Linked DNA regions of Syntrophotalea carbinolica DSM 2380. Each later gene encodes a partner of the first gene's protein in a complex. Links are inferred from orthologs where the notes say so. Each region holds a gene or a part of one and is shown on either strand. Other genes may lie near its edges.

Evidence for each region.
Region 2: the proteins of accD (region 1) and PCAR_RS06945 are in contact, whole or in part, in a solved structure (PDB 8UXZ), measured with the Escherichia coli proteins. The link is inferred for Syntrophotalea carbinolica DSM 2380 from one-to-one orthologs.

What each region holds. Positions count from the first base shown.
Region 1 is NC_007498.2:870,156-877,080, forward strand. The notes cover bases 3,961-6,925. They hold accD (acetyl-CoA carboxylase, carboxyltransferase subunit beta), read left to right. Parts: upstream 3,961-5,001; coding sequence 5,002-5,850; downstream 5,851-6,925. Other genes in these bases: PCAR_RS04445 (DEAD/DEAH box helicase), read left to right, coding at 3,961-4,002; PCAR_RS04450 (uracil-DNA glycosylase), read left to right, coding at 3,999-4,673; PCAR_RS04460 (bifunctional folylpolyglutamate synthase/dihydrofolate synthase), read left to right, coding at 5,856-6,925. Also shown: trpD (anthranilate phosphoribosyltransferase), read left to right, coding at 1-1,015; indole-3-glycerol phosphate synthase TrpC, read left to right, coding at 1,012-1,812; PCAR_RS04440 (phosphoribosylanthranilate isomerase), read left to right, coding at 1,903-2,523; more of PCAR_RS04445, read left to right, coding at 2,701-3,960.
Region 2 is NC_007498.2:1,430,127-1,437,285, reverse strand. The notes cover bases 1,335-4,300. They hold PCAR_RS06945 (acetyl-CoA carboxylase carboxyltransferase subunit alpha), read right to left. Parts: upstream 3,312-4,300; coding sequence 2,358-3,311; downstream 1,335-2,357. Other genes in these bases: dnaE (DNA polymerase III subunit alpha), read right to left, coding at 3,397-4,300; PCAR_RS06950 (septal ring lytic transglycosylase RlpA family protein), read right to left, coding at 1,482-2,246; PCAR_RS06955 (sensor domain-containing diguanylate cyclase), read right to left, coding at 1,335-1,413. Outside these bases: more of PCAR_RS06955, read right to left, coding at 1-1,334; more of dnaE, read right to left, coding at 4,301-6,867; PCAR_RS06930 (Maf family protein), read right to left, coding at 7,048-7,159. UniProt on the Escherichia coli protein: Component of the acetyl coenzyme A carboxylase (ACC) complex. First, biotin carboxylase catalyzes the carboxylation of biotin on its carrier protein (BCCP) and then the CO(2) group is transferred by the carboxyltransferase to acetyl-CoA to form malonyl-CoA.

The DNA.
Region 1 (6,925 bases):
AAAAGAATCCGACATGATTGAGGTCATGAACCAGATCATGGGGGGGGAGGCGACTCCGGCGCAAATCGGAGCTTTGATCGTAGCCTTGCGTATGAAGGGGGAAACGGTCGAGGAAATCACCGGAGCCGCTCGGGTCATGCGGGATCATGCCACGCCGGTCAGGGTTGGACGTGTTCTCGATATCGACCGAGAAGAAATCAACCTTGACCAGGAAACCATGGCAGCGGTTCTCGATACCTGTGGTACCGGTGGCAGCGGTACCAAGTCGTTCAATATCTCCACGACTGTAGCCTTCGTTGTGGCCGCTTGCGGCGTCAAGGTTGCGAAACACGGTAACCGTAGCGTGTCTTCGATGTGCGGGAGCGCCGATGTGCTTGAAGCGCTTGGCGTGCATCTCGATATCGGTGTTGATACCGTGGAACGCTGCATCGCCGAAGAGGGCATCGGTTTTCTGTTTGCGCCGGCGTTGCACGGTGCCATGCGCTATGCCATCGGGCCCCGTCGCGAGATAGGTATCCGCACCATTTTCAATATTCTCGGCCCCTTGACCAACCCTGCAGGCGCCGACCGTCAGGTGCTTGGGGTTTATCGGGAAGACCTGGTTGCTACCTTGGCGGATGTTCTTTGCCGGCTTGGTTGCCGTCGAGGGTTCGTGGTGCACGGCATGGATGGTATGGATGAGGTGACCCTTACTGCTCCGACCCGTATAGCCGATATCCGCGAGGGCAGGTATAGCCTGTCGACCATCGCCCCTGAGGATTATGGCCTGCAACGTTGCCGATTGGAGGATCTTGCCGGAGGTGATGCGCGCCACAATGCCGAATTGGTGCGAGGCATCCTTGCCGGCGAAGCGGGGCCGCGTCGCGATATTGTCTTGCTCAACAGTGCCTTCGCCTTGGTGGCGGCGGGCAAGGCGGACAGCATTGAAGACGGCATGCGTGCAGCTGCCCAGGCTATCGACGAACATGCTGCGCTGGCCAAACTCAATGCCCTGATCAGGATGACACAGCCGTGATACTCGATGATATTTTGAAAGTAAAAAAAGATGAGGTTCGATCTGCAAAGCGAGAGCGGCCTTTAGTCGATTTGAAAGCGCGGTCGTCCGATGCGGGTGCCGTACGTCCCTTCACTCAGGCTTTGAAACGTCGCTCTCAAAACGGGACGGCGGTTATTGCCGAGGTGAAAAAAGGATCGCCTTCCAAGGGGCTGATTCGCCCCGACTTTGATCCTCTGGAGATTGCCCGGTGTTACAGCCGTGCCGGTGCGGCGTGCCTTTCGGTGTTAACCGATGAACGTTTTTTCTTCGGCCGACTCGAATACCTTGGCGCTATCCGCGAGGTGGTTGATCTGCCCCTGCTTCGCAAAGAATTTATCATCGATCCTTATCAGGTCTATGAGGCACGGGTTTTTGGCGCAGATGCTGTTTTGCTGATTGCGGCGGCCTTGGAGGATGCGCTTTTAGCTGATCTGGCCGCCCTGGCCGCTGAGCTTCAACTGGATGTCTTGCTGGAAGTGCATGACGAGGAAGAGTTGGAAAGGGCATTGTCGGTCCCGACCCCTATGCTCGGCATAAACAACCGCAATCTCAAAACCTTTCATACCGATCTCGCTGTAACGGAAAGACTTTTGCCGCGAATCCCCGCGGATCGCCTCGTGGTTGCCGAAAGCGGCATTCGTACGCGGGAAGATATCTGTCGCCTTCAGAATGCCGGGGCGGCCGCCTTTTTGATCGGCGAGAGTCTCGTGCGCGAGCAGGACATCGAAGGCAAGTTGTCCACGCTTTTGGGTCGTACGGGTAGGGGCGAGGAATAGTTTTCATCGTATGGCGGAAACGACGCCGAAAAGAACGCGACCGGCGTCGGTTATCGGCTTTGTTTGCCTTGTAGCGAGCATGTTGTGAACATACCGAGAGTTAAAATATGTGGCATAACCAACCTCCAAGACGCTCTGCACGCTGTACGCTGCGGTGCCGATGCCCTTGGTTTTGTCTTTTATGAGCGCAGCTCGCGGTGCGTTACTCCGGATCAGGTCGCGACCATCATCGCCGGACTGCCGCCGCTGGTTACGACTGTCGGTTTGTTTGTCAACCAAGCTTCTGAAGATGTTGGCCGAATCGCCGCTAACTGCGGGCTAGATATCCTGCAGCTGCACGGTGACGAATCCCCTGAGGCCTGCCAGGCCCTGGCTCCCTACAGGGTTATCAAGGCCTTTCGCCTGCGCGATGCCGGTACCTTGGATGCCATGCCTCTTTATCCCGTGTCCGGAGTTTTGCTGGATGCCTGGGTGCCCGATCAATTCGGAGGGACCGGTCATCGCTGTGATTGGGGGCTGGCTTCTCAGGTTGCCCAAAAGCAGCCCACTATTCTTGCGGGGGGGCTTGACCCGGATTGCGTAGCCGATGCCGTTCGAACGGTTCAGCCGTACGCTGTCGATGTGTCGAGCGGGGTGGAGCGCGCTCCCGGCATCAAGGACCCTGACAAAGTCGCTGCATTTATTCATAACGCAAAGTGCGCCGCCGTCTGACAAAAGGTCGATAGCAGGTTGTTTCTGCAGTTTCTGGCAGGCTGGAAATCCGCAACATCCAGTTTTGACCAAACCCGGCTTTAATGCCAAAACGGTACCCTTCGGACGAAAAAGTTTTCGGAGAGGCCCAAGGGGGGCATGATTGTCCCCGGCATAAAGCACATCATAGGATTTTTTATGAAATTTACCGAGCTGAACCTGCCCGCAGAAGTCCAGCGGGGAATCGATGCCATGGGATTTACCGCCCTGACCCCCGTGCAGGAACAATCGATACCGCTGGCGTTAGACAAAAAGGATGTGGCTGCTCAGGCGCAGACCGGTACCGGCAAGACAGCCGCTTTTCTCATTTCCCTGTTTGCTCGGTTGATGAGCGACAAAAAAACGGAAACCCGTGCTCCGCGCGCCCTGATTCTCGCTCCCACGCGCGAGTTGGTGGTTCAGATCTCCAAAGATGCCATGGGGCTTGGACAGTTTTGCGGATTCAAGATCCAACCGATTTTCGGCGGTGTCGATTACGAGAAGCAGCGACAGGCCTTGCACGCGGGGGTCGATATCCTTATCGCCACGCCGGGGCGGCTGATCGATTACGTGAAACAGGGAGCGGTGTCCCTCGGCAGTATTGAAGCCCTGGTCATAGACGAGGCCGATCGCATGTTCGATATGGGATTTATCAGGGATCTTCGTTACATCCTGCGAAAATTGCCGGCTTTCGATCGGCGTCAAACCATGCTGTTTTCAGCTACCTTGTCCCATCGCGTCATGGAGTTGGCTTATGAATTCATGGACCTGGCCGAAAAGATTAAAGTCGCCCCGGAGAATGTAACCGCTGAGCAGATCGAAGAGGTGCTTTACCATGTTTCCCGTCGGGAAAAATTCGCTTTGCTGCTGGGACTGTTGAAAAAAGAACCCGCCAAGTGTGTGATGCTGTTCGTCAATACCAAGCGCGAAGCCGAACACCTTACCGGTCGTTTGCAGGTCAATGGTTTCAAGGCCGCTTTGATTTCCGGCGATATCCCCCAGAAAAAGCGCATGCGTATTCTGGATGAGTTCAAAGAAGGCCGTATTCATTTTTTGGTGGGGACCGATGTCGCGTCACGCGGTATCCATGTCGATGGCGTAACCCATGTCATTAACTACGATCTGCCCCAGGATCGCGAGGATTATGTGCATCGCATCGGTCGTACGGCCCGTGCGGGTGCCGCCGGCAAGGCCATCAGTTTTGCCGATGAGGACCTGGTTTATTATCTGGCCGATATCGAGGATTATATCGGTCATCGAATTCCTTCCGTCTTTCCTGAAGACAGCGATTTCTGCCATACATACAAAGCCTACAAGCCGGTAAAAAAGTCTGCGCGGGGCCGCTCTGCCGCAAAACCCGGCTCTCCTCCGAAGAAGGACGGAGCACCGCGCCGTCGCCGGCCGCGCAGGCGTCCCCGAGGCAAGTCATCCGGAGCGCCGTCCGGAAAAGACAAGTCGTGACACATTATACTCTTGAAAATATAGCCTCGTGCAGGCGTTGTCAGCGTCTGGTCGATTATATTGCAGATTTGCCGCCGGCCAAGGGGCGCCGGCGAAGTGAATACTGGAATCGCCCGGTACCGGGTTTCGGCGACCTGCAGGCGCGTATTTTCCTGGTGGGCCTGGCCCCGGGCGCCCATGGTGCCAATCGTACGGGCAGGCCTTTTACCGGGGACGGTGCCGGTGATTTCATGTACCCTTTGCTGCATGAGGCCGGGTTTGCCAGTCAGGCCGAAGCCGTGAGCTCCGATGATGGTCTTGAGCTGTATGATTTGTATATCAGCAATGCGGTCAAATGTGTACCACCTCAAAACAAGCCTCTGGCCGCTGAATTTCATCTCTGCCGTCCGTTTTTGACCGCAGAGTTGAAGAGGCTGACAAACCTGAAGGTCGTGGTGGCTTTGGGGCGTGCTGCGTTTGACAGTTATATGCGGTTGTGCGTCGAGCAGGGCCATATCCAGCGCATGGCGGAGTTCCCCTTTGCCCACGGGGCCAGTTATCTTCTGCCCCATGGAATATGGGTGGTGGCCTGTTACCATACCAGCCGCTATAATGTGAACACGGGACGTATGACGCAGCGGATGTTTGCCGATTTACTGATTCAGATACGCGAGCTGGCGGAAAACGGTTGAAATCATTTTCCGGCTCTCATAGACTTACCTGCTTTTATCGTGTCAGGGTAACGTCGCATGTCGTGCCAAAGAAGTTTCGGGATGAAACAGGTGAGACCCCGACCGGTATAGATATAATATAGGCTTGCTGCCGGGGCGTCTCTGGTTTCTGTCCAGGAAAGACGCGTTTCGGCACGAGGGGCTCTGGAGGTGGGCTTGCACGGCTTGCGAAACGGGGCTCCACGGAATCGCTGATTCCCTTACCAGGGCAAAATCCCGGTTTCCAGATCATGAGTTTACAGTTTCTTGTTTGAGTATGACGGATGGAAACGAGTGAATGAGGTGAGAGATGGCTTGGTTTAAAAAATCGAAGGCACCCATTGTGCCTGTTGAAAGCAAAAAAGTTAAGATGCCCGAGGGGGTATGGCGTAAATGTCCCCACTGCAATGAAATTATTTATGCCAAGGAAATAGAGCGCAATCTGAACGTATGTCCGAAGTGCGATTATCATTTTCGGATATCGGCGCGTGAGCGTATCGCCCTGGTGTTGGATGAAGGTTCTTTCGTCGAGCGGGATGCCGGCATGAAGTCGGTGGACTTTCTTGAATTCAAGGATGGTAAACGCTATCGCGACCGTATCAGCGCGGCGATTAAGAAAAGCGGATTGAACGATGCGGTGATCTGGGGCGAAGGGGCCATCGAGGCGCAACCGGTTGTCGTTGCCGTTTTCGATTTCTCGTTCATGGGGGGTAGCATGGGCTCGGTGGTCGGCGAAAAGATCACCCGGGCTGTGGAAAAAGCATTGGAAAACCGTTGCCCTTGTCTGGTCTTTTCCTCTTCCGGTGGCGCTCGCATGCAGGAAAGCATAATGTCTCTTATGCAGATGGCCAAGACCAGTGCGGCTCTATCGCGTCTCAAGGAAGCCGGTTTGCCCTATATCTCGATTATGACCGATCCCACCACGGGTGGGGTAACCGCAAGTTTTGCCATGCTGGGCGATGTCAACATGGCCGAACCACGGGCTTTGATCGGTTTTGCCGGGCCGCGGGTTATCGAGCAGACCATTCGTCAGAAGCTCCCCGAAGGATTCCAGCGTTCCGAGTATCTGCTTGAGCACGGCATGATTGACATGATTGTCCGGCGGCCGGAAATGAAGGCACGTCTGTCTCAGATGTTGCGCATCTTTATGAAACAATAAAAATCATGGGTTACCAACAGAGCCTGGCCTATCTGTATGGGTTGCAACGTTTCGGTATCAAGCTTGGTCTGACCAATATTCAAACCCTGTTGGCCCGTTTGGATCATCCCGAACGGGCTATGCGTATCGTGCATGTTGCCGGCACTAACGGCAAAGGCTCCGTATCCGCCGCCACAGCACTGATTTTGCAGACGGCCGGGTATCGCACAGGGCTTTACACTTCTCCACATCTTCACTCATTTACCGAGCGCATACGTATCGATGGTGTGCAGGTCAGCGAACCGGATATGGTGTCGCTGGTCGATGAGGTCCGGGCGGTTGTCGGCTCGCTTCCTGTCACTTTTTTCGAGTTTACAACCGCTATGGCGTTGGTGTATTTCAGGAACCGACACACCGATTTTGCCGTATTGGAAGTCGGCATGGGAGGACGGCTTGATGCCACCAATGCCGTCGAATCGGAAATCTCCGTCGTTACTCCTGTGTGTTGCGATCATGCAGAGCATCTCGGGGCAGACTTGGCCACCATCGCCGGAGAAAAAGCCGGGATCATCAAGCGCCAGGTTCCGGTGGTCATTGCGGAGCAGCACCCGGATGCCCAGCGGGTGCTGCTGACGAAGGCTGCCGAAATGCTCGCGCCGGTATGCCTCTGGGATCGTGATTTCCGCATAATCGATCACGATACCCATTTCGATTTTTTTGCTCCGTCACTGACATTGAAAGGTTTACGGCCGGGGCTGGCTGGTGCGCATCAACGACAGAACCTCGCTGTGGCGCTGGCGGCATGCATGTCGTTACGAAACCGGGGGGTGGCTTTGTCCGAAGAAGCCCTGCGCTACGGGGTCGAAAAGGTGCAGTGGCCGGGCCGACTTGAATGGTGGCGGCAGCAGCGCCGCATTTTGCTCGATGGTGCTCATAATCATGGTGGTGCCGTGGTTTTGGCCCGTTATCTGGCAAGTCTCGATGGTAAAAAGGTTCGCTGGGTGGTGGGGATCAAGGGGCAGCGATGCATTGATGATATTCTGACCCCTTTGTTGCCCCATACGGCTCATCTGTATGCTACCTTGCCGCCTGTTGA
Region 2 (7,159 bases), 560 kb from region 1 along the record:
CACAGCGATGGTCTTGCCGTTCATGGGCACCAGCATCTTTTCGACCTCAAATCGCAGGCGCTCGGTAAAAATCGCCAAATCGCCTTGATCCGTTTCAGGCATGATGATCGCGAATTCGTCTCCACCGTAACGCACAACCGTATCGCAACTGCGTACACAGGAGGTTACCTTCGCGGAAACGTGACGCAATACGGCATCCCCTGCCAGATGACCATGGGTATCATTGATATTTTTAAAGAAGTCGACGTCGAAGAACACCAGTGACAAGGAATATCCGTAGCGTTTGGCCCGGGCCAATTCCTTATCCATTTCGGTCAGGAAAAAACGCTGATTGTAAAGACCGGTCAACTCATCGCGGTAGGCAAGTTTACGCAGAGATTTATTGGCGTCAAGGAGCTTATTGATGCATTGTTGGGATTCTTCCTGAGTTTGCCTGAGTTCCCCCACCATCTGTTCATAGGACAACGAGCGCTTCCCGAGCTCGTAATTGGCTTCCTGCAATAGACGCGACAGGGGTTTCATCTCGCCCGGATCGATATCAAAATAACTCAGGATCTCAACCGTTCTCTCTGCCAGAGAATCGACCAACTGCCGTATCGTCTGGCTGTCAAGCGCATAGCGATGCTCAAGTGTTCGATGCAGCTCCTCCAGAACCGACGGGTCGGCCGCACCGTGATAAAGAGAGGACAGCTGGTCGGCAAACTGCAAAATGGCCGCCTGATCCCCATGGGGTGAATCGTATCGCACCTCGTCATGATGATGAAAGATAGGCCGGTAAATATTTTCCGGCAGCCCCCACTGTTTAAGCATCAAGCCGGTCAGCTGGCCATGATCGAAACCGAGAAGCTCCCTTTCGATCGGATAGCTCGCGCTTCCGGCATAAGCTTTCAGCAAAAGGATTTGTTTATATTCCATCTCCATCCGCTGGTACATGACCAGCACGCCGATATCCTTCAGGAGGCCACTCAAAAAAGCATCGGCGCCTGAACCGCGGATATGGGAAGCCAACATCTCGGCGGCCACGGCTGCGGTAATGGCACGTTTCCAGAAATAGTCCATGTCGAACAGATCGCTGTCAGGTGCCGCCAGGCTGTCCATAATCATAAACGACAGGGCTATATTCCGGGTCACGTTTATGCCGAGAACCGTCAGAGCATTTTCTATGGTTTTAATCTTTCCGCCGAACCCGAACAGGGAGGAATTGGCGATTTTCATCATTCTGGCCGTCAAAGAGGGATCTTTGCTGATGATGTTGCCAATTTCCAGAAAGGAATGTTCGTCATTCCTGACGACTTCGAGGAGACGAAACACCACGTTGGGCGGAGTGGGTAAGTCGAGGTGGCCCTGAATGATGCTTTCGATGGCCGCTATTTTTTCGCCCGCGGGCGAATTCTCAAAATCTGAAAAATCCATAAATTGCAAAAAATCCTGCACTGCAAATGCAAACGGCTGGAGAACAAAAGGAAGCAGTCAACCGCGTCTTAATCGAGGGCCACCACAAAGCTGTTGCCATACCCTGAGCGGGCAAAAGCTTCCTTCGCTTCAAAAGCTGCAGACAACGAAGGGTAACGTCCTACCCATACCCTGTAAAACAATTTACCGTTGACCCAACCTTTTTGCACACGGGCCTGCCCGAGTTGCTGCCGGTATCTGCCGGCCAGCCGCTGAGCATTTTGGTTAACGGTAAATGCGCCGATCTGAACAGCATAATCGCCCACTTCGTAACTGGGGGCCGGACGATAGGTTACCAGACCCCGGTTATCCACCGCAGCCATACCAAGGGCTTCAATGCGCACCGGCGCCGTACCGGGACCTACGACCTGCAGACGCATTGCCGCCTCGTAGGACAGATCGATAATACGATTGCCGACAAAGGGGCCCCGGTCATTGATCCGTACAATTTCCTGATGACCATTATTTTTGTTGACGACACGAACATGGGTACCCAGTGGCAAAGTCTTGTGCGCGGCGGTCATGGCGTGCATGTCGTATATCTCGCCGTTGCTGGTCTTTTTGCCATGGAATTTGGGGCCATACCAGCTGGCCAGCCCCTCCTGCACGAATCCCTCGCAGCTGCTCATCGGCTGGTAGAGATTCCCGTTCACCGTATAGGGCTTCTGGTGTCCCTTAAGTCCTGCCGTGGCCGGGGTATCGACCACCCGGGTGCGATACCGCCCGGCACAACCGCATAACAAGGCAGCTGCCAGGCAGACAATCCCGGCTCTTTGCAACATGCGTAGCAACATAAATACCCTGGTCTTCACTTTTCCATGTGCATTTTCAGTGTGACAGCGTCATTCGAAACGCCTGCCACCTGATATCCGAAACCGCGAACAGCAAAGCGAGGCTTATAGATACTATTCCTGAACCATGGTCATGGCGCGCAGCTTTTGATAACGCTGTTCACGCAGTTCATCCGAAGACAGGTCTTTCAGGTCGTCAAGATGTTTCTTGAGGCAAATCCGTACCTGCTCGGCAGCTGCCTTATGATCGCTATGGGCACCGCCCAGCGGCTCGGGAATCACTTCATCGATGACACAACCAAGATTCTGGATATCACCCGCGGTCAGTTTAAGTGCCTCTGCGGCAACCGGCCCTTTGGCACCGTCCTTCCACAAAATGGCGGCGCAGCCTTCCGGAGAGATGACCGAGTACACGGCATTTTCCATCATCAGCACACGATTGCCGACAGCCACGGCCAACGCCCCTCCGGAACCGCCTTCTCCGGTAACGGTTACGATAACCGGGACTTTGAGAGCCGCCATTTCCCGCAGGTTGCGGGCGATGGCTTCGGCTTGTCCCCGCTCCTCGGCACCGATTCCGGGAAACGCCCCCGGCGTATCGACAAAAGTAAAAATCGGCAGACCGAATTGCTCAGCCATCTGCATGACCCGCAGGGCCTTACGGTACCCCTCGGGATTGGGCATGCCAAAATTACGGTAAACCTTCTCCTTGGTATCCCGCCCCTTCTGATGACCTATAACGGCGCAGGGCTGCCCGTCCAAACGGGCAAATCCGCAAACCAACGCCGGATCATCGCGAAAGTTGCGATCGCCATGAACTTCGAACCAGTCCGTAAAAACATGTTCAACGAAATCGAGGGTAAAGGGACGATTGACATGACGTGCCAACTGGGTCACCTGCCAGCGGTTGAGATTGGAGAAGATTTCACGCCGTAATTTTTCGGCTTTTTTCTCCAGGCGCTGGATTTCACCGGAAAAATCGACCTCGTCGGTGGAATAGTCCCGCAATTCGCTCAGTTTCTGTTCCAGTTCAACCAGGGGTTTTTCAAAATCCAGGTAAAATTGCATGTACCTCTCCTGACATCCTTGTCTGCAACCATGGCATCATACGATTCGGATCACACAAATACGCCACAGGCATACAAAGCCTACTTTATTCGAAAGTTATCACATTGTACCCAAACAGGCGCTCGGTGTCTTCCATCATTTCATCGGTAGGGGCAATTTTCAGACTTTCGGGCAACCGCAGAACGGTCTCGCTGCGATGGGGAATCACCAGGTGCATGAGCACCGGGCAAGCGCCCCGATGACGCATTATGATCTCCTTGAGACGATGCAGTTGATCGTCGACGAGCCCCGGAACCTGAAACCTGAAGTGCACCCGTTTGGTTTCCTTGCGGCTGACCTCCGCCAGAGGCAGGATTTCTTTCGGCATCAGTTTGCGTGTTTCCTCTGCAACTTCCACCGTCCCGGTCACCAGCAGCGGCTGATCGCTGTGCAGAGAGTCCGAAGCGTCGCGATAGATATCGGGAAATACCACCATTTCCACGAAGCCGCTGAGATCCTCCAGGGTCACAAAAGCCATGCGTTCGCCCTTTTTGGTCACCAGATCCTTGATGCCGCTGACCATGCCGCACAATCGCACCTCTTCCTTGTCGGCCCGTTCAGCAACGTCGGCGGTGGTACAATTGGCGAAACGCCGTATGACCTCCTGATAGCGTCCCAGGGGATGGCCGGTGATATAGAACCCCAGTGACTCTTTTTCGAACCCGAGCTTGACTTTATCGGACCATTCCTCCATTTCGGGCAAAACCCCATAGCTGGTGCCCCGCTGAGATACAATCTCATCGGTACCGAACAGGGATGCCTGCCCCTCCGCCTTTTCGCGCTGCACCTTCTGGCCGATTTCCATGGCCTCTTCCAGCACCACCAGGTACTGGGCGCGATGACCGCCCAAAGAATCGAAAGCTCCGCACTTGATCAACGCTTCGACGACTTTTTTGTTGACCTTGCGTAAATCGACCCGCTCGCAGAATTCGTGCAAAGTGGTGAAGGGCTGCTCCTGGCGAACCTCGAGTATCGCGTCGATAGCCGCTCCGCCGACGCCCTTGACGGCGCCGAGTCCGAACCGTATGGCATTGTCGTGTACGGTGAAGGAACTGCTCGAAGCATTGATGTCCGGAGGCAGCACCTCGATACCCATAGAGCGTACTTCGTTGATGTTCTTGATGACCTTTTCGGTGTTTTCCATGTCCTCTGTCAGCAGAGCAGCCATGAATTCCACCGGATAATGGGTCTTCAGATACGCCGTATGATAAGCGACCAGGGCATACGCCGCCGAATGCGATTTGTTAAAACCGTACGCGGCGAATTTTTCCATGAGATCGAAGACCGCCTCGGCCTTTTTGACATCGAGTTCGTTCTCCCGGGCGCCGGACATGAAAATCTCTTTTTGCTTGGCCATCTCCTCGGGTTTTTTCTTACCCATGGCCCGGCGCAGCAAGTCGGCGCCTCCCAGGGAATAGCGTGCCAGCACCTGGGCGATCAGCATGACCTGTTCCTGATAGACGATAACGCCATAGGTGTCTTTCAGAATCGGCTCGAGTTGCGGAAAGTCGTAGGTGATCTCCTTTTTGCCGTGTTTGCGCAGAATGAAATCGTCGACCATGCCCGATCCAAGCGGCCCCGGACGATAAAGGGCGCAGACGGCGATAATATCCTCGAAACAACTCGGTTTGAGCTTGACCAGCAGTTCCTTCATACCGGAAGACTCGAGCTGAAACACGCCCGTGGTTTCACCGGCCGACAGCAACCGATAGGTATCGGGATCATCGTCCCCCACCAGTTTCAGGTCAAATTCCGGATCATTGCCCTCATGAATCAGCCGTACCGCGTTGGCGATAACGGTCAGCGTCTTCAAACCGAGGAAGTCGAACTTGACCAGCCCGATCTGCTCCACGTATTTCATGGGGAACTGGGTAACCTGGCCGCCCGATTTCGGATCGGTGTACAACGGCAGATATTCGGACAACGGCTTGGGGGTAACCACCACGCCGGCGGCATGGGTGGACGCATGCCGGGTCAGACCTTCCAGCGTAAGGGCGATATCGAGAAGTTGTTTGACCTGGGGATCCTTGTCCTGCAATTCCTGCAGACGCGGTTCCTGTTCCAGGGCTTCCTTGAGGGTGATATTGAGCACCGTGGGTACGAGCTTGGCGATTCGATCGACATCGCCGTAGGACATATTGAGGGCCCGCCCCACATCACGGATCACCCCCTTGGCCATCATGGTACCGAAGGTGATAATCTGGGCGACGTTTTCCTCGCCGTACTTCTGCCGCACGTATTCGATAACATCTTCCCGCCCGTAGATGCAGAAATCGACGTCGATATCAGGCATCGAGACGCGCTCGGGGTTCAGAAAACGTTCAAACAGCAGATTATAGGGAATGGGATCGATATCGGTGATGCGAATGGCGTAAGCTACCAGCGAACCGGCGGCACTGCCGCGACCGGGACCGACGGGGATCCCGTTATCCTTGGCCCAGTTGATAAAATCGGCCACGATCAGGAAATAACCCGGGAACCCCATGCTGTTGATACATTCGAGTTCCCGTACCAACCGGTCGTGGTAGACTTTTTCCTCTTCGGCGGAAAAATCGGGACGAACCTTGCGGATTTCGGCCAGGCGCTCTTCCAGACCGCGCCAGGAATCCTCTTCCAGCACCTGATCGAGGGTCTTTTCGGCCGGTTTTTCGTACTGGGGAAAATGGTAGGTATCGAAATCGAGTTCCAGGTTACAGCGATCGGCAATCGCAACGGTATTGGCCAGGGCCTCGGGTGCATAATGAAAGAGTTCGGCCATCTCTTCAGGCGTTTTGAGATAGAACTCGTCATTGGAAAACCGAAAGCGGTCCGGATCATCCATGGTCTTGCCGGTCTGCACGCACAGCAAAACTTCATGGGCGGCAGCGGACTCGCGGGTCAGATAATGACAATCGTTGGTGGCAACCAGGGGCAGTCCCAACTCTTTGCCGATAGCGATAAGACCCTCATTGACGGGCTTCTGCTCAGCGATGAAGTTCTCCTGCAATTCGAGATACAGACGATTCTCATCGAATATGGCGGCCATATCACGGGCGCGGGCCACGGCCTGCTCGTGTTTGCCCTGCATCAACAGCGAGGGAAGCTCCCCGCCCAGGCAGGCCGTCAGCGCAATCAAGCCTTTATTGTATTTACGCAGCAGGTCCCAGTCGATACGCGGCTTATAGTAAAAACCTTCGCGGTAACCGGCTGAAACCATCCGGCAGAGATTCTGGTATCCTTCGATATCCTGACACAAAAGCACCAGATGGTAGGCTTTGTCGCCGCCACGCACATTGCTCTTCTCAAACCGGGAACCGGGCGCAACATAGACTTCGCAACCGACAATCGGCTTAACGGAGCTTTTTTTGAGTTTGCTGAAAAATTCGACGGCACCGAACATATTGCCATGATCGGTAATGGCGACGGCCGGCATACCGCAGTCTTCGGCACGTTTGATCAGGTCACCTATGCGAATGGCGCCATCGAGAAGGCTGTATTGGGTGTGAACGTGGAGGTGTACAAAAGGCACTTTTTCCATGCAATATCCAACCGAAGCGACCGCTATCGGCAGGCTTGCCGGCTGTACTCAAAAAGAATGGCCGACACGCCCATCGAAAAGCGCGCTCATGTCAACAATGGTGATAATTTATAGGGACAACGTCAGGATTGAGAGGATAAAAACGCGACACTTTAGCACCGCTGCCGCGGACCGTCAAGATCACGCCTGATCGCCCAGCACCCGGACACCGAAATGACCGAGAAAATCGACAAGCTTGATCAAAGGCAAGCCGATGAGCGTTGTATAATCATCCCCCTCAAGCCGCTGCATG